Regions from separate parts of the Dendrosporobacter quercicolus genome, predicted to be linked through region 2. Evidence: riboswitches for the same ligand, from Rfam matches in the RefSeq annotation. Region 2 holds a riboswitch; each other region holds the start of a gene.

Region 1 (7,583 bases), 200 kb from region 2:
ATCTGCTGGTTTTTTTGTGCGCTTAAAAGAGCGTGCGAATTAGTGCCAAACGATGATTTCAGGCGGTTGTTTTTCTTTGGCTGCAGGCACTGTTTGGGGATAACCGGTGATCATTGGCGCTATCGCAGTATAGGCAGCGGGAATTTCCAGCTGCTGTTTGGCCTCAGGCTGATTCAAATAGGGAGTGGCAAAGCCGATCCAGCAAGTGCCAAGACCCAGGCCATGAGCTGCCAGCATCAGGTTTTGCGCTGCTAAACTGCAGTTTTCGACAGCGTTAAGCCGTATTTGCCTGGCGTAAATAATAATGAGGGTACCGGCATTATAAAAAATGTTGAACTGGGGATTGGTTAACAGGGAACGGTAGTTGTCCAACGCCGGGTCTTGTCTTGGCTGCTTTAATAAAAAGGCTTTGGCCTGACCGGAGAGTTGCTGCAAGAGGTTTGTATCCTGAATAACGGCAAAAGCCCAGGGTTGGGAATTGGTAGCGCTTGGCGCCTGTACGGCGGCTTTCAGCAATTGTTCAATTACCGGCTTTTCCACAGCTGCTGCTGTATAGGTTCTAATTGATCGTCTGTCGCTGATGGCATCAAAAAGTTTCATTGCGGGCAGTCCTCCTTCTGATTATATTGATTATTATGGCAGATCTATTGATTATTATGGCAAAGTTTTCGCAGTATGTAAATAAAAAAGCGCACCGGCATCAAGCCGAAAGTTTTGTATGGCTGTATTTAAATTCATGTAATATTCAGCAGGTATTAAGGCAAACTAACAACATGCTTTTACAGCTAATCTGTCTTAGCGGAGGAATCTATGTTGGCCTTTATCACATCTTTGCTGGCGGTCGTTTTAGCTGAAATGGGAGATAAGACCCAATTGCTGGCGATGGCGTTTGCTACCCGTTATCGCTGGCAAACGGTCATGTGGGGCGTGCTGGCGGCAACCATTTTCAATCATTTGCTGGCCGTGGTACTTGGTGTGTATTTAACTAAATTTGTGCCAATGAACGTTGTCCAAATCGCCGCCGCCGCCGCCTTTATCTTATTCGGCCTTTGGACCATCCGGGGTGATAAGCTGGACAATACGACCGAGAAAACGTCCTATAGTCCGTTCTGGACAGTAGCGATTGCGTTTTTTATTGCCGAGATGGGTGATAAGACACAGCTGGCAACTGTTGCTCTGGCAGCCAGATTCAATACAATACTGCCGGTATGGCTGGGGACTACGGCCGGTATGATGGTTGCCGACGGCATCGGCATCCTGATCGGTATTGTCTTAGGCAAAAAAATTCCCGACAGACTGGTCAAATGGTTTGCCGCGCTGATTTTCATTTTGTTTGGCTTATACGGCTTGTATCAAAATGTTCCGGCCTATTTGCTGACACTGCCGGTCATAATAGGGGTATGCGCTGTTATTATTCTGCTTATTTACCTGGTTCAACGAAATCCTTGATATATCATGTAATAAATAATAATTATCCGAAGATAATTATAGCTAATTTATAAAAAATATTGACTTTCTTTGCAATATTTTCTAAAATAGAATTAGAGAATTGCCAAGAGTTAATTTGAAGGTTTTGATTCATACTAACGAAAATAGATTGGAGGCTGGATGATATGGCTGTAATTAATATTAATGGTGAAAACGATTTCAATGAGAAGGTCTTACAAGCAGATAAACCCACTCTGGTTGATTTTTGGGCTCCGTGGTGCGGGCCTTGCAAATTGGTTGGGCCGGAAGTCGAGGCAGTGGCTGATCAGCATGCCGGAACAGCCGTTGTGGCTAAGGTCAATGTTGATGAGAATCAAACCCTGGCTAGCCGGTACAATGTGATGGGTGTTCCGACCCTTCTGGTAATCAAGAATGGCCAGGAAGTCAACCGGATTGTCGGTTACCGGCCCCGCGCAGAGATAAGTGCCGCCTTGAATGGCGCGAAATAACAAACAACACAGGGGTGCTGCCTGTACATGCCAACCGCATGATAGGGCGCTCCTGCGCGTTTTATATCGCCTGCGGGCCAATATCTAGTGTTTAGCTTTTAGGCAATCGAAAGGTGTCCCTGCGTAAGGCGGGCGGGACGCCTTTTTTGCATTGTGCCGGCGCTGCTAATGAAAATTGCGGGGTTGAGTATACTAGGATTATGATATGTGTTCCTGAACAGGCGGGCAAGGAGGATGGACAATGCCGGAAATCACAGTACTCGGGGTAGGGAATATCTTGCTGCAGGATGAAGGCTTTGGGGTCAGGGTTATTGAGGAGCTTGGCAAAACCTACAATTTTGCTCAAAATGTCGAGGTTCTGGATGGCGGTACACTCGGCTTAGGCCTATTACCCTATTTAAAGGGTACCGATAAGCTGATCATTGTAGACGCAGTAGCCGGAACGCTGGCGCCGGGAGAATTTTATCAGTTTACAGCAAACGAGATAGCGGCTTATTTCGGATCGAGCCTTTCCTTGCATGAACTGGGGCTGCAGGAAGTGCTGGCGGCGTTGGAAATGCTGGAAAAGCCGGTTAAGGATATGGTGATTTTCGGTATTCAGCCGGCCTGCGTAGCTCCTGGCCTGGAGCTGTCGCCGCTGATCAGCGGCAAGGTTGGGCCGGCCATGGAAAAGGTGCTGGAACAATTACGGGTGTGGCAGGTTGAAATAGCGCTGGCTGAAAGCATATCCTTTGCTGGCGGCTGTTGGAAAGGCCGCCGCAGTTAAGTCCGGCAGTTCTCCATCGGCCAATCTTTGCTGTAGTGTATCAGGCATATATTAGAAGAATTAATCTCATTTGACGCCTAATCTGTTTAGGCTATTAAAGCTGAAAAAACTTAGGGTAAATAAAGGAATAAGACCGCCCGGCACCGAATAAAAGCAAAAAGTCTATAAAGGAATGGTGAGAATTGTTGCGTGGCGTCAGGGGAGCAATAACAGTCGAAGCAAATGATCATACTATAGTATGTGAACGGGTAATTGAATTATTAACGGCAATTGTGGCGGAAAATAATATTGCTACCGAGGATATTGGCGCAGTTATTTTCAGCTCCACATCCGATCTGGATGCTGCTTTTCCCGCTGAAGGAGCCCGTAAAATGGGGTGGCAGGAAGTTCCGTTGTTTGGCACGCAGGAGATTGACCGCGCCAACGGCCTGGCAGGGTGTATACGGGTCTTGGTTCTGTGGAATACAGATCTGCCACAGGCCAGGATAAAACATATCTATTTAAGGGATGCGGCCCAATTGCGGCAGGATATAAAGAAGTAAACGGTCTATGCTGCAGCATAGGCTGTTTATTTTGGAGCGGAGAGACAGCTATGAAATCGATTTCAATTGTTGTGCCGGTTTATAATGAGCAGGAAAACATTGAAAACTTTTATGAAGAAGTAGTAAAGTGTATGCAGCCGCTGAATTACGGTTTTGAGCTGATTTTTGTAGATGATGGCTCAAAGGATGCCAGCGCAATGCTATTAGACAGACTGGCGCAAAAGGATGAACGGGTTAGGGCCTTGCTGCTGGCCCGTAATTTTGGTCACCAGATTGCCTTGACCTGCGGATTGGACTATGCTGACGGGGACGCCGTAATAACAATGGATGGCGATATGCAGCATCCCCCGGAAATGCTGCCAATGCTCATCGGAAAATGGGAAGAGGGCTACGAAGTGGTTCAAACTGTCAGGCTTACGACAGAAGGCGTATCGTGGACGAAAACGGCTGCTTCCAATATGTATTATAAAATAATTAACTGGCTGTCTACAGTGCATATTCAGGAGGGCGGTTCTGATTTTCGCCTGATGGATAAGAAGGTTGTCAGCAGCTTTCGCCGGTTCAGGGAACGGGCCAGGTTTATCAGAGGAATGATCGGTGAAATTGGCTACAAGCAGATCAATGTGGAGTTTGTCGCGCCGAAACGCTTTGCCGGGCGCTCAAAGTTTTCACTGAATAAAATGCTGCATTTTGCACTTGACGGTATAACCGCTTATTCTAAACTACCGTTAAGATTTGCCTTTTACATCGGTCTGATCTGTGGTTTGCTCAGTTTGCTTGTTACACTTCATGTTGTATATATCCGGCTTTTTACCGGCGAAGCCGTACCGGGCTGGGCTACCATTTCCGCCAGTATTTTATTGCTGGGCGGATTACAGCTGGCCGGGCTAGGTATTATCGGCGAGTATGTGGGACGAATTTTTGAAGAAGTTAAACAGCGCCCGTTGTATTTGGTCAGCACAGAACTGAAAAAACAGCGTATTTTTGACAATAAAGCATATGAAAAAAATCCGATTGAAGGAAGGATTTTGCATAAAAAGGAAGAATAATATAATTTGAGTATTATAAAAGCCGAATCTACCTCAGGACCGGGGGAACCATCATTAGGGGTGAAATTGTTTTAACAAACTTAAGTGTTAAACACAGTAGGGGGAACCTCAACCCTAACCCGTCAGCTAACCTCGGAGGCTTTGAGAGGGGCAGCCGCCAGTTGAGTAAACTTATGCGTATTGTAGTAATTGTTTTAATGCTGGTCTGTACAGTTTCGATTACCTATGCATCCGGTACTTTTGAGCAAGGCGATCAAGGACAGGATGTAACAGCAATTCAAGAGCGGTTGATTGCTTTGGGGTATGATATCGTCGCCGACGGTGATTTCGGTTCTGCAACGGCAAATGCGGTAAAAGCATTCCAGAGAGATCATGGCCTTGAATCTGATGGCGTTGTTGGCGCTCAAACTTATCTGTCTCTTATGGGGCGGGATATCCCTGTAAGCCGGGATGGCTCCAGTGTAGCGGTAAGACGGATAACGCAAACTTCTTTTCGCTATGTTGGCGTGCCGTACCGGTTTGGCGGTACTAGCCCCAATGGGTTTGACTGTTCCGGCTTCGTGCAATTTGTTTATGGCAATAATGGCGTTAATCTGCCAAGAACGGCGGATCAGCAGTTTGAAATGGGACAGCCGGTATCTTATCAGCGGTTGCAGCCAGGAGATCTTGTGTTTTTCTCCACCTATGCTCCCGGGCCGTCGCATAGCGGCATTTATTTGGGAAATGGCAAGTTTATCAGCTCAACTTCGAGCCGCGGAGTTGTTGTTGACGCATTGGGAAGCGGTTATTGGGGAGCGCGTTATATTGGCGCTCGCAGAGTTTTATAAGATTGTTTTACCCGGGGAGGCGGCAGGCCTCCTTTTTGTTTTTATAAAGGTCATGCCGGAAAAAATTGGAGTGTCGTTTACCAATCCCGGTTTCTGCCGGGAATAAGAAAGATAATTAATTTGGCATATTGTCTGACAAACGGCATTACGACGATTGATGACAATAGGTTAAACAGGGTATGTACGAATGCTATTTGTCCGGCAAAATCGGAACTCAGCATAGCAACAAGCGCTGTAAGCAAGTTAGTGAACGGCAGAAAAATCATAGCGCCTGCAATATTTAATATAATATGGGCGGCAGCTACTCTTTTGGCGGCTAGTGGCGCGGCGGCACCGATGATTAGAGAGGAAATGCATGAACCAATGTTGTTCCCGTATACAACATAGCAGGCTGTGAGCAAATCGACTTTTCCGTCGGCGGCAAAAGCCATCAGCACGGCAGTTGCCGCACTGCTGGATTGAAGCAGGAGGGTGATCAGTATGCCTCCGGCGATGCCGTACAGGGGATTGGTGTTACCGGCGACGATATATTGGATTGCAGTGTTGAGTTCGGAAATATTGCTTAGCGTAGCTGACAGCAATTCTATACCGGCAAAAATACTTAACAGGCCGCTGACAGCCATTGCGGGGTAACGAACTTTTTTTATCAAAATCATAATGATGATAAATAATAGCAATAGGGGGTAGATATAGTGATTTGGCAATGATACCGTCATTAACTGCACAGTGGTGCAGGTGCCGATATTAGCGCCGAGGATAATGCCAAGGCTTTGGTAAAAACTAAGGTAATTGGCGCTGACCAAACCGATGGTGATCAAAGATACGGCTGTGCTGCTCTGCATTAAAGCGGATGTAAAAATCCCCACCAACAGGCCGCGCCAGGGATTGACTGTTATTGTGGTGAGCATTTTACGGAGTTTGCTGCCCAGCAGGTTTTGCAGTCCATGGCGCATGCCGAAAATTCCGCAAAGCAACAAAAATATGCCTAAAGCAGCTGATAATAAAAAATACATTATTAAACCTCCAGTCTATGCTAAATTTATGCAAGAGCATAGCGCAATAGAATTTTGTAATTCCAGGAGGTTTTTGGTACAATTTTAGTATTGCTGCAGCTCGTCAAATCCGGATGAATAGTGCGGGTATTCCGCTCAGCAAGGCGGGGAGCAGGCGTGGATATAGGTAAAGTGACAAAGCAGTAAGTAAAAAAAGAACGCTTAAGAAGCTAGACGGTTCGGTCTTGTATCAGTAAGGAGGAATTGATGATGAACGCCACAAGGGAAGAAGCCTGGAAACTGCTTCAGCAGCATGTTGGTAATGAGTCTTTGCTAAAACACTGTCTGGCGGTTGAGATTGCAATGCGCGCCTATGCTGAAATGTTTTCCGAGGATCAGGAATACTGGGGCGCTGTCGGGCTTTTACATGACATTGACTTTGAGAAATATCCTGATCAGCATCCGTACCAGGCCGGAAGTTTATTGGCGCCGCATGGATTTGACGTCGAATTTATTGCCAACGTAGAATCTCACGATAGAAACTGGCCGGGTGAGCGGACTTTATTGCAAAAAACTCTGCTGGCGGTTGATGAATTAACCGGATTTATTATCGCCTGTGCGCTGGTAAGACCGGATAAAAGCCTTGAGAAGCTTGAAGTCAAGTCGGTAATGAAAAAAATGAAAGACAAAGCTTTTGCCAGGGCGGTAAATAGAGAGACGATTATTACCAGTGCCGACGCATTGGGGGTGGAATTAAAAGAGCACATAGCATATGTGGCCAAAGCTCTGGCGGCAGCCGTCCAAAAGCCGAAATATCAAAAGCTGGCCTAGTGTCTTGACAAAGTTAAATCTTAGCTTAGCCAGCGTATCTTTTTTCGCACTGCTGCGTTGGCCGAAACGGCATAAGGGCAACAAGGGTTTCTGCCTTCGCTGTGCTCGGTACAAACCGTGTTTTCTTTATCGTCGCCTTGCAGATTTTCGATTTGCGCGGCTCCTTCGCCTCGCAGGTCGAAAAAATCTGCGTCCGGTATATTTCCGTGGTGCCAGGTTTTTTGAAGTAATAGAATTCAATACTTGACAATTGTTAGATATCTAAGTATAATAAAAACATGAAGAAAAAAAATGTTGTCGCGCTTACGAGCAGAATAGCGGACAAAGCTCATAAGCTCATTATCCGGGAACTTCAAATCCAGGGGATTAATGGTATCGTTCCCTCCCATGGAGGCATCCTCCTTCTTCTGTTCAGCGGGGAGAAGTATACGATGAAAGTCTTAGCTGAAAGAATTCACAGAACAAAACCAACAGTTACAGTTTTGGTGGATAAGCTCGTGGATCTTGGCTATGTTACTAAGGAAAAGAGCTACGAGGATAATCGAGTGACTTTTATTGCATTAACGGAGAAAGGAGTTGCATTAAAGCCAGTATTTACGATGATTTCAGATAAGCTAAATACAATTGTGTATAATGGTA
Region 2 (7,583 bases):
GACCAGATCATAACCGGCAACACGCTCCGGCATGGCATATTGATGATAACGGGCGGCCCAGACAACACCGGCGCCATCGGGTATTACCAAATCGGCGCGATTCAGAATACCGGCCAGTACGGGGTCAGTCTGCGCCATCATCACCATTTCCGCATTGGCAGTTGCGACAAAGCGGGTTCTTTGTTCAGCAATAAAATTTTCAACAATTTTGACAGCTTCCGCCATAGTCACCGCATCTATCATAATATCTAATACAGGTATTCGTCTTTTCACCAATCTTAATACTCCTTGACAGCCAAATTATAACAATATGAGATAAGGATATTGTATCATATTCTCAAAAGCTGGGCAATCGCGGTAATTTGAGTTTCCACCACGGGCGTCTTTGCTGTTGCTGTTGTTGGTTTTCCGTGGACTGCTCCCGTTGCGATTCGGATCTTCTCCGCCGGTCGGTATCTGTAGGTTCCGTCCCCCTGACAAAAGCGCTGTATTCCGTCTCAGGGCAGTTTGAGCCGGCCAGCTTGCCTGAATCGGTACAAATAGGCACACCGGTGATTACATTGGGCGGCACGGCAAAAGACTGCGGTGTACTGTCAGCCAGAGCCTTGCTCATCATTTTTCCCCAGAAGGCCGCGACCTGACTGCCGGAAATATTGACAGGCGTACGGTCATCGTTACCGACATAAATTCCGGCCACTAATTCCGGTGTATAGCCGATAAACCAGGCGGTTTCATAATTATCGGTGGTTCCGGTCTTGCCGGCGGCCGGCCGGCCGATATTGGCTGCAGTACCGGTTCCGTTATCAAGCACTCCGGTCAGCATATCGGTCATGATATAAGCAATTTCCGGCTGCAGAACCGATTGTTGGTTCATCCGGGCTTCTTCCAGCACCTGATTGTTTTCATCCAGCACTCTCAGAATGGCAACGGGTTTGGACAAAACCCCCTGATTGGCAAAGGCAGTATAGGCGGTGGTCAGTTCAAGCAGGCTCACGCCCTGGGTTAATCCGCCCAAGGCCGCAGCCAGGTTGTCATCCTCCGGCGTTATTGTGCTTAGCCCCATCGATCTGGCCAGGTTAAGCACTTCGCCCATATCAACCTGTTGTCCCAGCTTGACCGAAGCCGTGTTTACCGACCAGCGCAAGGCTTTTTTCATGGTAATCGGACCACGGTACTGTTTATCATAGTTTTGCGGTGCATAGCCGGCAATATTAATTGCCTCATCGACAATGATGAAATTGGACGTTAACCCCTGATTTAATGCGGTTGCATAGACAAAGGGCTTAAAAGCCGAGCCTGGCTGACGAATGTCGGCAATGACCCGGTTAACCTGACTTTCCTGATAATTGCGCCCGCCGACCATTGCTTTGATATGCCCATTGCGCGGATCAAGCACCAGTACGGCGCCCTGATACTCGCCTAAAGCAGCCTCAGCCGCCTGTTGAATGTTCACGTCAATGGTTGTATATACCTTTAATCCGCCTTTATACACCCGGTTTGCACCATAACGTCCAACCAGTTCATTGGCGATGTAATCAATAAAGTAGGAGGCCTGTACAACCCGTGTTTTTTTGCCTGCTAGAACCAGCGGCTCCGCCCCGGCGGACTCAGCCGAAGCCTGCGTAACGTAACCTTCCTTTACCATACCGGCCAGAACCACACTCCGCCGGTTAAGCGCAGCTTTCATATCAGCATACGGCGAATAAATATTAGGCCCCCTCGCCAGCCCGGCAATCATTGCGCTTTGAGCCAGGGTAAGCTCACTGGCATGCTTGCCGAAATAAACCTGGGCCGCCGCTTCCACGCCATAAGCGCCTTCGCCGAAATAAACCTGGTTCAAATAGGCCTGAAGAATTTCCTGCTTAGAGAATTTCCGTTCAATAATGATGGCTAACAACGCCTCTTTGATTTTACGGGTTAAGGTCCGCTCCTGGGTCAGAAACATTTCCCGGGCTAATTGCTGGGTAATTGTGCTGCCGCCCTCAGTGATTCCTCCGGTCCGGATATTCACCCATAACGCCCTGATGATGCCAATAGGGTCAATGCCGATATGACTGTAGAATCTGGTATCCTCATTGGCTACAACAGCTTGCGCTATATACGGCGACATACGGTTAATCGATACGACAATACGGTTTTGTTCAAATAATTTAGACAGCAGCTGACCATTGCTATCAAACACCTGGGTTGCAGCTACTAATTGCAGGCTGTCCAAATTGCTGGTTTGCGGTAATCCCAGAAACGCATAACTAACCTTTGGAAAAGAAGAAATAAAAAAAATGACAATAAGAATGATCCACAACAATCGGCGCATTTTATTCCACACTCCCTCTGTTAGTTAGTATTGCAAAACAGGACATACTTTACGCACAGTTAGCTCAAGTTATACCCAGGTCAAACAAGTGCAAAGCACTAAACACCGCCGGCTTGGTCAACAGCGGCGGTGTTCCGTTACTTTTATAGACTGTAATTAGGTGATTCTTTGGTAATGCTGATATCGTGGGGATGGCTTTCCTTTAAACTGGCGCTGGTAATTCTGATGAAGCGGGTATTATTAATCAACTCATCAATGTTGCGGACGCCGCAGTAACCCATACCCGATCTTAAGCCGCCGATGAGCTGGAAAACAGTATCCGCCAGCGTGCCTTTATAAGGCACCCGCCCTTCAATTCCCTCCGGAACCAGCTTGTCCATATTTTCCTGGAAATAGCGGTCTTTGCTGCCTTCAGCCATGGCGGCAAGGGATCCCATCCCCCGGTAGGCTTTATAACTGCGGCCCTGATAGATAATCGTCTCACCGGGACTCTCTTCGGTACCGGCAAACAGGTTGCCAATCATAACGATGCCAGCGCCGGCCGCAATAGCCTTAACAACGTCACCGGAATATTTAATGCCGCCGTCGGCAATTACCGGGACCTGATAGCGCCGGGCAGCGGCGGCGCAGTCATATACTGCGGTAATCTGAGGAACGCCAATGCCGGCAATTACCCTTGTTGTACAGATAGAGCCCGGTCCTATTCCCACTTTTACCGCGTCGGCGCCGGCTTCAATAAGATCGCGGGTAGCATCGGCGGTTGCAACATTACCGGCAATCAAATCTACCTGGGGATATTTCTTCTTAATATGTTTTACCGCCTCAATTACGCCCCGGGAATGTCCGTGCGCGGTGTCTACCACAATAACGTCGACCTTAGCGGCAACAGTGGCATCAATCCGGTCAGCCATGTCAGCGCCAATGCCAATGGCTGCAGCGACCAGCAGCCGTCCCCGTGAGTCTTTGGCTGAATGGGGATATTTTTGCGCTTTCTCAATATCCTTTATGGTAATAAGCCCTTTAAGCCGGCCTTGTTCATCCAGCAAGGGCAGCTTTTCAATCCGGTGCTGGCGCAATAACTCCTTGGCAGCTTCGACTGAGGTTCCCACCGGCGCCGTAATCAGCCGCTCCCGGGTCATGCATTCCTTAATTTTTCGGGATAAATCGGTTTCAAAGCGCAGATCGCGATTGGTGATGATACCCACCAACTTTTGATTGTCAGTAACTGGAACGCCGGAAATATGATATTTTTCCATGAGATCATAAGCATCCTGCAATAAATTCTCAGGTGATAAGTAGATCGGATCTACAATAATTCCGTTCTCAGACCGCTTTACTTTATCAATTTCATTGGCCTGACGCTCAATCGACATATTCTTATGTATAACACCAAGTCCGCCCTCCCTGGCCATGGCAATTGCCATACGAGCTTCTGTCACCGTGTCCATGCCGGAACTGATGATTGGAATATTCAACTTAATGTTTTTCGTAAGATTGCTGCTAACCTCAACTTCTCTTGGCAGTACTTCAGACTTTGCCGGAACCAGCAATACATCGTCAAAAGTCAACCCTTCTTTTTCAAACTTGGCTTCAAACATTCAACTTACCCCTTTCGTTAAGAGTGCAAACAGGTATTTCAACTATAATACCACAAATAAAGTGACCGAATCCAGCGTTTTTGTTTTTTTTATCATTTGCAGTGATTCGCCGCTGCCCGGTAGCGTTCCGTCTCATTCACCTGCTGACACGGTACCAGGATTATTTCACCGGAGTTAATACAACGAAACAGCTTAAGTTTCCTTAAGCTGTTTCCTTCATTTATTTAATCCGTATCCTCAGCTACCGCCTGCGTTCCGTGCCCGTCAGGAAACTCGATATATACCGCTTTGTGCCTGCGAGGTTAGCTGACGGGTTAGGGACAAAGGATAATCCCCGCCATGTTGCCATGATTTCACCCCAGATACTGGTTTCCCCGCTTTCTTTCCTGAAACTCGGCGTATTTTATATATGTTAACGGAAAAGACAAGCATCGTCAAGATCGCTATAGTGGTGTCAGCAGTGATTAAATATCATTATGTAAAGCAGACCAGCCTTAACTGCATTATCCTGAGGATAGCGCCGCTCTTTGGCAACCCCGGCAATAAACGAAACCAACCCACTCCTCACCTTGGAATGGGTTGATCAGAAATCCAGATTTCAGCTGTCGGCGCGTAATTTACCGGCCTGCCCTAAATGTTCCTTGGTCATTTCCCGGATGATAATCGTAACCGCACTGGCCGGGCAGCTTACTGATTCGGTAATTGCTTCAGTCACCTTTTTTACCAGTTCGCGGCGCTGATCAACAGTCCGGCCTTCAAGCATATCAATTTGTACAATTGGCACCTAACTATCCCCTCTCGTTTCATCTTTATCTTTCGGTGTTAACTTCGACTAACCCTGCCGGTTTTCCTCTAATGAACAACGAATTTTCACCATCCGTCCGTTCCCGGCTGTTGGCGCAAACCGGGGCATCATTCACCTTTTTACCGCTGAAATATTCCCACCGATAAGGAACACATTTCTTCGTTGGCTCATAACCTATAGTAGATATAGACATTTTAATTAGCTTTAAGGAGGTTAATTATTGTTATGAGTAATACACCGTTACCTCATTTGTGCAATAAAAAGTTCGTTTGCGAAATCGAATCACTCTGTGATCGCAATGCTTTATTCTTACTGGTTGATGGTTCAGCCGTATTTGGCCGAAGCGGGCGAATCGACGATTGCGTCATCTGCGTGAGCCCGCCCATAGGAATAACCGGCGTCACGCTTGTACAGTTCCGGCCGCCTAACTCCAATTTAACCACCGCGATTGGCGTAAGCCAAATCCTGATTGACGTTTGCAACATCGCGCATGTCGTAGAAGGTCCTTTCCAAACCTCGCCCTTAGCTCCCATCAGCACGCTTGCCGCTGTAAACCTCCAGCGGACGACCCAGATCGCCAGTCAACCGATAGCCACTCGCCCGCAACGGGAACTGCTCGATGAGCTCTGTGACCTGCAAAGCCAAAATATAGGCATTACTACCTTGGGAGGCTGGTCGATTTTTGGTATCCTAGGCTGGGTTGACGACTGCGTTTCGGTAATCAGCGCCGCCACCACAACCAATCCGCCGGTATTAACGTTAAGCAGTATTACTATTGTCGGACCCGCTTTTCCAAGCGCAACTTTGTTTACATTGCTGGGCAGCTTCCGCGTCTGGAGCAATCTGAGGACATTGACCCAGGTCATTTTACCTTAACATATGCAAAAAGCAGGCTGCCGCGTAGGCAGCCTGCTTTTTGCTGCAGCCGGTTCTCAGACTCCGCTGATTTTACCGGACCGTCGTTTATACCACCACAAAGCCGTATAGACAAGGACGATAAAAACCAGTACAACAATTAAGCGCAGCATATTTTGACCGGCAAATACAATATCATGTCCCACCAGCACTTTAATTACCACCGGCGGCAGTTTGCCGGCCACTGTGGCCAGCAGAAAATCGCGCCAGGAGATTTTACTGATTGCGGCAACCGCTGTGATGATTCCGGACGGCGCCAGCGGCAGCAGCCGGGCGATCAGTAAAGCCTTGAAGCCGTTGGCGGCGCTGTAATCGTTAGCCTGCTTGAGATACCTGCTTTTTTCCAGCCAGCCCTCTACTGAACTGCGAAAAAAATAACGGGCAAAAACAAACATGACTACTGCGCCAATCACTTCGCCTAACCAAGAAAGGACAGTACCCCAGAATAAACCGTAAACAATTCCCGCCGCCCCGGACAAAATCATAAAGGGAAAAACGATCGTAAAGGTCATCACGATAAACAGGCCAATCGCAACGGCAATCCCCCAAATGCCAAAAGCGCGTAAATAGTCCGCCAAGGCAATAATATCGCCATGCCGGAGAATGGCATAGGATTGCCGGAAAAACTCCGGATGCCATAAATATAGCAAGCCGGCAACTGCTGCGATTACTCCCCAGCCCCAAATCTTGTGCATGTTATTTTCTCCCCTGGTAATGATTACAACACTTCTAATCATCCTAATTTCGACACGGTAAAACAATAACAAGAGCACTGGAGCAAACGTTTACTGCCCAGTACTCTTAACGTTAATGCCATTGCCTGATTTCCTGCTGGAAGATTTTACAATCTCCGTCAAACCAGTGAACACAGTCACTGCAGCGCCGCACCAATTCTCCCGGTGCAACATTCAGCAATGAATAACCATAACCCATTGCTGCTATGACATGCTCAAACTCCTGACATTCATCGGCAATACCCCGCAGTTGTCTGTCACAATATCGATTTTTCATGTCGCCGCCCCCACTATTTTTTACTAGTGTGTGCGTAACAATAAAAAAATAATAATTTAAAATTTTCCTTATTCCTGTATATTATTTTGCAATAACGTGCAAAATAGGAGTGTAAATTTTCTCCTCTCCCATAATTGGCGGCATTAGCCGCCCTCTTTTTTTTAGCTTTTTAACACTTCCATAAAATCCGCACCAAAGCGGAGCTTAAATAAGGTTTGCAGATAACCGGAATACTCCGGCGCTGCCACCGTTTGCAGGGCGGCTTTGCGGGCCTCCAGCAGAATATCGACATCCCGGACAATATCGGCAATTTTCAAATCCGGCAGACCATGCTGTTTCGTGCCAAAAAAATGACCCGGTCCGCGCAGTTTTAAATCTTCTTCCGCCAGAATAAAGCCGTCGGTGGTCTTTTCCATAATTTTCAGCCGCTGTTTTGTTTCATTATTTTTACTTTCCGAAATTAAAATGCAGTAGGCCTGATGACCGCCCCGGCCAATGCGGCCTCTGAGCTGATGCAATTGCGCCAGTCCAAACCGGTCCGCGCCTTCAATAACCATAATTGTCGCGTTGGGAACATTAACCCCTACTTCAATCACCGTTGTTGCAACCAGCACTTTTATTTCACCACGGTAAAAAGCAGTCATTACTTCGTCTTTATCCGCGGCTTTCAGTCTTCCATGCACCAAACCACAGGAAATATTTTTAAATACAGTGGCGGTAAGCGTTTCATAAAGTTCAGTCGCTGATTGCGATTCAACTTTATCCGAATCCTCAATCAATGGGCAGACAATATAGGCCTGACGCCCTTTGGCCACTTCACTGACAATAAAAGCAAAAATTTTAGACCGTTGCTGAGCTCCGCGCAAAAAGGTCCTGATTGGCTTGCGGCCCGGCGGCAGCTGCCGGATCGTAGAAACATCCAAATCTCCATATACGGTGA
Region 3 (7,583 bases), 540 kb from region 2:
GCTCTTTAGGGTCAACTAATATATACAATTTTTTTCTGCAAACTTCATTGCCCGTCAGAGGGAACAACTCTATATCACCAATCTGTCTATATCGGCCCATTCTCTTAAATGTTTGAATTTAACGCAATGACTAAATTCCCCGCAGCAGCAATTTAGCGCCAATTGCCAAAAACGCCACTCCGGCTACTTGGCTCCAGCCCCAGGAAATAGTTGCTAAGCCAAAGGCTCCGGAGGCATCAATAATAATAGCCGTTAAAACCTGGCCGATGATAATGGCCGTAGTGGCATTTGCTACCCCTACCTCAGGTATGCTGGCGGCTACCAGATAAATAATAAACACACTAATAACCCCGCCCAGATAAGAATACCAGGGAGCCTGCGTTAATGCGGCCATATTGCCTTTGCCTAATTTAAAACCAAACAATAGTATTCCCAAAACCACAGTGCCGATGATATGAACAAAAAAAGTGGTCTCCAGCAATCCAATTACTTTGCTCAAAGCAGCATTAAGCGAACCTTGTACCGCCATAAAAATCCCCGAAACCAACGCTAATATTAATGAAATCCAACCAGCCGAAAGATTGCTTAGATTCAATATCCCACATCCTTATCCTTGATGAATTGTTATCAATAGGTGTGTTTTTCTTGAATCTAGTATTCACCTGACAGGCATTTCTATTCACCAAGCCTTAAGATCAGCCCGCCCCCTTCTCATCAGATAAAATTTCGTTTTAGCCAGTCTTTAACCACCAGCACCGCCTCCTGCGAGTGGTTGGCGAATTGATGGTCCCCTCCGGCAATGATTTTAAACTCCTTGGGTTCAGGCAATAATTGATAAACAGTTTCCGCCTGGCTAAGTTCCACAATATTATCCTGCGATCCATGTAAAACCAACACCGGTATTTTATCAAGATTACGCAGATGCTCAAGTAAGTCAAACTGTTTAAAATCATCAATAAACTCCCGCTCTAACCGCAAATTGCCAAACGCATCACTTCTCGCCAGTGTTTGGCCCTGTTCCAGCACCTCATAGCCGCTTCCCAGCGCTGCTTGAAAAGTTGCGGTTAAATTCCAGGGGGTAGCCCACAGACATAATCCGGTAACATTTTTCTCCTTACTGGCATAAACGACAGCCGCACTGCCGCCCATACTACGGCCCAGCAAGATAATTCTCCTGCTTATCCTGTCCTGGCAATACTGTACGACAGCGCCGATTTCAGCCACTTGTCTGGATAGCTTCTGCAATGGCGTGAAATTAAACCTAACAACGGCGAAGCCCAGCCCGGCGATTTCGTCAGCCAGTAAAACCGCCCGGCCTCCCCCGTCTTTTGAGCCGCGAAAACCATGGCACATGATGCATACAGCTTTCAAATCCGGTTGTCCCGGCAGATGCACTGCCGCCTCAAGCTGATGTCCGTCATAGTCAATCTTAAAATTCATACCACCCCTCCTTCACCCTAATTTCTCCACCCATCTTCTTCAGACTTTGAAAAAAATAACAGGCAATGCCTGTTATTCAACCAAATAAACCGTAATTATTTGCCTGCCGAACTGCAAGGCCTCATCACGACTGTCAAAAGCCAAATCGATTTTGTTGCCTTTAATTGAACTGCCGACATCATCGGCAATTGCATAGCCGTAACCGGGAATATACAGGCGGGTGCCTAATGGAATGACTGCAGGATCAACTGCCGCCAAGCCTTTACGCAGCAAACTGCCGCGGTAAGTGTAATGAGAATTACCCGAATCATAGGCAGTATAGGCTGATGCACTCATCGTAAGGGATCTTTCATATCTGCTGGCCGGAGCTTCGGCACGGCTTAAATAGCTAAACGTTTCCGAACCGACAATTCCGTCCGGGATGAGGCCACTGCTGCGCTGAAAGCTTTTTATGGCTTGCAAAGTTTTGCCGCCAAACACACCATCAACTGCTTCAGTATAAAACCCCGCATCTGCCAGCATCTTCTGAACGATTTGCACGTTTTCGCCGCGCATGCCGTATTTTACCGGCAGGTTAGGCGATCCGGACACAACAACGCTGGAAATTAACATTGTCAACACCAAAACGATTGTTAATCGAAACATTTTCGTCAAACAGCTCACCTCTCTTGTAGGAGCCTCCGGGGTTAGCTGTCGGGATAGGAAAAGAGAAGAATGAGAATTACCCTTCCATGTCAATGGATTATCCCCGTAAATGTCAAATGGGTCCCCCGTACCAAATAGGATTCAGCTTAATAATTATTTTACAATAAATTGCATAAATAGTCAAAGTATGGGGCACAGCAACACGCAGTCATAATATAACCCCTAACGCCTGCAGCTAAATGGCCAGCTTATCAATTACCGCCTTGTCGACAACACCCGTTGCTTCCATCCCATTGGCATTTTGAAAAGCCTTCACTGCTTCTGTCGTTACCTGTCCAAAAATTCCGTCCGCCCTTGCATTTAGATAACCCAGTTCTTTCAATTTCATCTGCACAAGCACTACGTCAGCACCACTCATTTGATACTTTAACATACGCTTTACTTTGAGCTTGCGCCCTTCTATCCTGACCGGCGCACCGATTGGTACCCACTCAAATAATTCTTCGACATCCTTATTGCGCATGCGGATACAACCGTGACTGGCAAATTGTCCGATTGACCAGGGTTTATTGGTTCCGTGAATTCCATAAATGCCCCAAGGAACATTCAACCCCATCCAGCGAGTGCCAAAGCCAGTGCCCCAGTTATAATCCTTCCAAATTACATTCCACTCGCCAATAGGTGTAGGCGTCTCACTTTTTCCCACCGCAATCCGGTAGGTTTTATAAGGCTGGTTGTCGTTATAGACTTGCAGAGTGCGTTTGGTTACATTAATAACGATATTTATTTCCCCGGCAGGTCTGGCCGTTGGCTGGTTTGCCATGCTTGCCAGTTCACGCTCGTCCATAAAATCAAAACCGACAATGCCAAGAACCAGGCCCATAATAGAAAAAACCGCAACACTAAACAGCAACCGACCCCGCTTCAACCTTAAGGCCAATAAATTAATCACCTTAATCTCCTCTCCCTCCGTTCACCAAAGTATATGAACAGAACAGAAAAGGTAGAGCTATTTTATTTTTATGCCCGCACAATTTCGCAGCAAGCTGCTTTGCGGGCATTCCAGCCGTAATCGCAAGTCACAATCCGTATAGCCGGCCGCTTACCTAAATAAAAAAGGCTGTATCTAACCTCGGGGGAGGCCTAGATACAGCCTTATAACCTGTTAATCCAGGAGATAGACTTTGACATCCTGAATGCCGTAATCTAATGCTTCCTGGCGATCATCGAAAGCCAAATCAATACGGGTTCCTTTGATCGCACTGCCTTGATCCTCGGCAATTGCCTGCCCATAACCTTCAATCCACACCGTTGAGCCCATCGGTATCACCTCAGGATCGACAGCTACGACCCCTTTGCGGACCGTACCGCCCATGTAGGTCAGGTTGTCCCATTTTCCATTGTCAAGCACTCCGGGGGCATAAGCTGTCGCAGTCATATTGAATACCTTGCTATAACTTTGCGGCGCATCGGCCGTTATTGCGTTCTTATCGCCGGTTAGCTGGGACAACAAAGGATTATTTCCGTCAAGCAGCAAGGAAAGCACCGACAATTCTTTTTGATAGGCGCTCAGCTTGCCCGTAATATTCTTATCAACCTGCTGCTGCAGAAAACCCTGCGCGACATCACTAAAGCCGCCGTTTGCAATCATATTAACAATATTATCGGCAGGAATCCTTTCTAAAGCGACTTTGGTCAACGATCCTAAAATAACGTTGCGGTCTGCTTGTTCTAATTCTTGCTTGATTTTGAGCAACTCCTGAACTTGCGTAATACCGCTGCTCTGACCAATGACAGCTGCCAATTGATCGTCCAAAGCTGCAGCGTACGCTTGCGGAGTGAGAGGTGAAAACAGATTGATAACCATGGCAGTCATCAGAATGGCTGCAAACTTTTTCATATATATCGCTCCTTCCACAAAGCTCATAACATATTGTATCATAAAATTAACATAATATATTGCGGTAATTATTTGTAATTAGAACAGCCTGCTACATGGGCTTTAATACCAATAGGCTAACCAATGCGCTTACGCCTCCGAATGGCCGTAAAAAAACCAACCAAATGGTTGGATTAAGAGTTCCTATGCTTACCGACCTTGCTCTTTAGCGTTATTTTGCCAATTGATACAAAGTCTCCGTCAGCACATCAATCCCTTTCTGAATATCTTCCGGACTGGCATACTCGTCAGGATTATGGCTAACGCCCGCCTTGCAGGGAATGAGGATCAGTCCGGCCTTTGTTATTCTCGCCATATTCATTGCGTCGTGACCGGCTCCACTATTCATATGCTGATATTGAATACCCTGCTGGCGGCAAATCCCGGCTATCAGCTCAACCAGTTCACCATCCAGGCTGGCCGGGCGCTCTGACGACAGGATTTCTATCGCAACACCTGTATTTTGCCGTTCGGCAATCTCACTGACTGCATCTTTAATCTCCTGCAGGCATTTAATAATACTGGAGTGGTTCATCCCGCGTATGTCTAATAGCATTTCTACCAGCCCCGGTACAACATTCATTGCTCCAGGGTAGACTTTAAGCGCCCCGACAGTGCCGACAACCCCTCTGTCGGCCTGCTCTAACGCGATCTCATTAACGGCCAGGATAATCATTGCGGCGCTAACCAGCGCATCCTGGCGCTCATCCATTGGCGTAGTGCCGGAATGAGCCGCTACTCCTTCAACAATAATTTTACACCTGGCGGGAGCAGCGACAGACTCAATAATACCAATGGTCTTATTTGCTTTTTCCAAAGCTGTGCCTTGCTCAATGTGCAACTCTACAAATGCCTTTATTTCTTCCGGCCGCCGGACTGCTTGATCCAGATGATTGATATCCAGTCCCTGCTCTGCCAGCAATTGTGTAAATGTAACGCCATCCTGATCTTTCAATTTGCCTAAAGTCTTGGCACTTGTCCAGCCAGTCATTACACGGCTGCCAATTGCCGACACTCCAAATCGGTTGGATTCCTCACCGGAAAATACAATCAATTCCAGCGGATGAGTCAATGGCCCGCGCATTTTTAATGTTCTCAATGCCGCTATGCCCCCAAGGATTCCCACAATACCATCAAACTTACCGCCCTCGGGAACGGTATCCAGATGGGAGCCGGTAACTACTGCCGCAGCCTTAGCATCAGTTCCTTCAATTCGCCCGATAATATTGCCAATCTGGTCAGTGCGGATTGCTAATCCGCTTTCCCGCATCAGCTTTTCTACATATTCACGCGCAGCACGATCCGCCGGGCTAAAAGCCAGGCGGGTCACACCCCGTTTGTCTTTTCCGAATTGGGCAATTTGTTCAATCTCATTTATAATCCAACTGTTTTCCATGGCGAACGCCCCTTTCTTCCTGTTAAAACAGTCCCTACACTTAGCACTCTATATTTTTCAGTATAAACTATATTACCTGAGAATTCCAGATATATGCAAAAGTTTTCATACAAAACGAGAACGTACGATTCTACGTTCCCGTTTCATCTGCCAAACATGTTCCAGCTGTTTACTAAATAGTTCTAAACCAGCCGCTCCTTTCTGAAAACAAAGTGTCTTTTACAAGCAGCACACTCCAGAGTTTCACCATTTACCGCTTTATGCATTGGTATTTCAAAGATTTTTTCACAGAAAGGACAGATAACTTTGATGTGTTTTTGAATCTGGCACTGTGAGCGCACGTCGCCTTTTGCCAACACGCATCACCCTCTCCACATAATTCTTTTTAATATAGTATGCAGGTAATGAACAATTGAGCGAATAAAGTCAATATTTCATTGGCCGAACAGCCTCTTTTCCATAATGACCTACTATATAGTCCAGAATATTATCGCTGGAGGTCAAAATCTTTTCACCATCCACCAAAACAGGAACCAGATACTGACTGGTCAGCTTAAAAACATTGTCCCGCTTATGTTTAATCGGATCAACATTAATACAATAATATGATATTTGCAACTCGGCTAATTTCTCTCTAACCACACGGCATTCCATACAAAACTCGTTATTATAGAATGTTAATCTTGGTTCCAAATAAACCACCGCCTTCGACCAATTCGCCGGTGCTAAGTCAGGCCCACCCCTCCAGCATTTCACGCAACTTTACTACATGGGTTTGTTCTTCTGATTTTAAGACAGCAAAAATTTTTCTGGCATCTTCAAATTTTGCCTTAGCGGCCAATTCATCATAGAAAAGGATTGAGTCTTTTTCAGCCTGTATGGCCATTCGTAAGATCCCATCAATTGTGGTAAGTTCATTAAGCTTTGCCGCAATGTCTTCAGTCCTGGGGAAAATATGTTCTTGCGCCAATACGGTGAGATAGCGCGAAGTCTTCGGATCAAATAAACATTCTGCGGCTCCGGCATCTTTATTTTGTTTTAGTTTATTAAAGATCTGGGTAAACTTCTCCTGATGATGAATTTCCTCATTTTTAAAAGGATAAACGTGTCTTTGTGCTCGGCCTTCTGGGCCTTCTCGTATGCCTGCTGATAGAATTCACAGCCCCGGGCTTCTATTTCTATCGCAATTCTCAGCCCTTCCAGATCACTAAAAGTTTCGTTCGACATGGCTTAACTCCTCCTAATAATGATTTTGCCAATTCAAAGTTTCGCCATTGTCTTTTTAAATCCTTTTTTGCCAAAAATTTGGGTAATAGGCAGCCTGCACAGTATATGCTATGTCGCCAGCCTAAAAATAGTTATCTGTTTTCGAACTAAATACTTAAGATTATTATGATAAATTACGATAATATCAATGGAATATAGTTTATCTATCAGGCAGCTTTTGACTGGCCTGCCTTTAACTGTTGTATAATTTTTCGAGGAGGTTATATATGCAAAAACGTAATGGTGTGGTGAAATTAAACGGTAAGCCCCTAACCCTGCTTGGCAAGGAAATCATCATTGGCGACAATGCCATTGATTTTACTGTGCTGCAAGCTGATTCAACGCCGTTATCCTTAAGCGATACCAAAGGCAAGGTTCGCGTCATTAGTGTTGTACCGTCGATCGACACGCCTGTGTGTGATATGCAAACCGGTCGTTTTAATCATGAGGCTGCCCAATATGATGATATCGTAATATTATCAATAAGTGTTGATTTGCCTTTTGCTCTCCAGAAATATTGCGCCGCAAAAGACATTAACAATGTAAAAACCCTATCAGATCACCGAGATTTAGACTTCGGCTTGAAATATGGCTTTGTTATTGAAGAGCTGCGACTCTTATCCCGGGGCGCTGTTGTCATCGACCGCGAGAATATTGTCCGCTATGTCGAATACACGCCAAATATCGAAGAGCAGCCAAATTATGATAAAATACTAGAGGTAGCCAAGCAGTATATTTAAAATCAGCCGGAATGACTGGCTGCCGGAAATGAATAAATAAAAACGCTCTTTCCCTGCGGGAAAGAGCGTTTTTATTTTAATTTTAAATAATATTTTTCTTATATTGGGTATATAAAGCTTTCAGTTCTTCCACTTTATCATACATTTCTACCTGAAG

The links. A riboswitch is a leader RNA that binds a small molecule or an ion and turns the genes downstream of it on or off. The one in region 2 is predicted to bind cyclic di-AMP.
Region 1: linked by a shared signal. The riboswitch ahead of BLR06_RS03635 (C40 family peptidase) and the one ahead of guaB (IMP dehydrogenase) in region 2 are both predicted to bind cyclic di-AMP.
Region 3: linked by a shared signal. The riboswitch ahead of BLR06_RS00045 (peptidoglycan-binding protein) and the one ahead of guaB (IMP dehydrogenase) in region 2 are both predicted to bind cyclic di-AMP.

Annotation. Positions count from the first base shown of each region.
Region 1 covers NZ_FNHB01000001.1:740,033-747,615, reverse strand. The annotation lists gene BLR06_RS03665 (nitroreductase family protein) at 40-600, opposite strand; gene BLR06_RS03660 (TMEM165/GDT1 family protein) at 811-1,449, shown strand; gene trxA (thioredoxin) at 1,614-1,937, shown strand; gene BLR06_RS03650 (HyaD/HybD family hydrogenase maturation endopeptidase) at 2,179-2,703, shown strand; gene aroH (chorismate mutase) at 2,889-3,245, shown strand; gene BLR06_RS03640 (glycosyltransferase family 2 protein) at 3,296-4,294, shown strand; cyclic di-AMP (ydaO/yuaA leader) riboswitch at 4,305-4,449, shown strand; gene BLR06_RS03635 (C40 family peptidase) at 4,456-5,121, shown strand; gene BLR06_RS03630 (Na/Pi cotransporter family protein) at 5,199-6,134, opposite strand; gene BLR06_RS03625 (HD domain-containing protein) at 6,381-6,944, shown strand; gene BLR06_RS03620 (MarR family winged helix-turn-helix transcriptional regulator) at 7,223-7,583, shown strand, end outside.
Region 2 covers NZ_FNHB01000001.1:544,013-551,595, forward strand. The annotation lists gene BLR06_RS02620 (WecB/TagA/CpsF family glycosyltransferase) at 1-273, opposite strand, end outside; gene BLR06_RS02625 (transglycosylase domain-containing protein) at 338-2,314, opposite strand; gene guaB (IMP dehydrogenase) at 2,458-3,912, opposite strand; cyclic di-AMP (ydaO/yuaA leader) riboswitch at 4,189-4,321, opposite strand; gene BLR06_RS02635 (2-hydroxymuconate tautomerase) at 4,511-4,696, opposite strand; gene BLR06_RS02640 (hypothetical protein) at 4,943-5,593, shown strand; gene BLR06_RS02645 (TVP38/TMEM64 family protein) at 5,650-6,327, opposite strand; gene BLR06_RS02650 (hypothetical protein) at 6,440-6,643, opposite strand; gene recG (ATP-dependent DNA helicase RecG) at 6,805-7,583, opposite strand, start outside.
Region 3 covers NZ_FNHB01000001.1:3,225-10,807, reverse strand. The annotation lists gene BLR06_RS00055 (DMT family transporter) at 131-547, opposite strand; gene BLR06_RS00050 (alpha/beta hydrolase) at 715-1,440, opposite strand; gene BLR06_RS00045 (peptidoglycan-binding protein) at 1,513-2,085, opposite strand; cyclic di-AMP (ydaO/yuaA leader) riboswitch at 2,101-2,242, opposite strand; gene BLR06_RS00040 (L,D-transpeptidase family protein) at 2,321-3,037, opposite strand; gene BLR06_RS00035 (3D domain-containing protein) at 3,251-3,985, opposite strand; gene BLR06_RS00030 (Zn-dependent hydrolase) at 4,197-5,420, opposite strand; gene BLR06_RS00025 (glutathione S-transferase N-terminal domain-containing protein) at 5,847-6,113, opposite strand; gene BLR06_RS19865 (ferritin family protein) at 6,151-6,306, opposite strand; gene BLR06_RS19860 (ferritin family protein) at 6,459-6,647, opposite strand; gene tpx (thiol peroxidase) at 6,914-7,426, shown strand; gene BLR06_RS00010 (type I glutamate--ammonia ligase) at 7,509-7,583, opposite strand, start outside.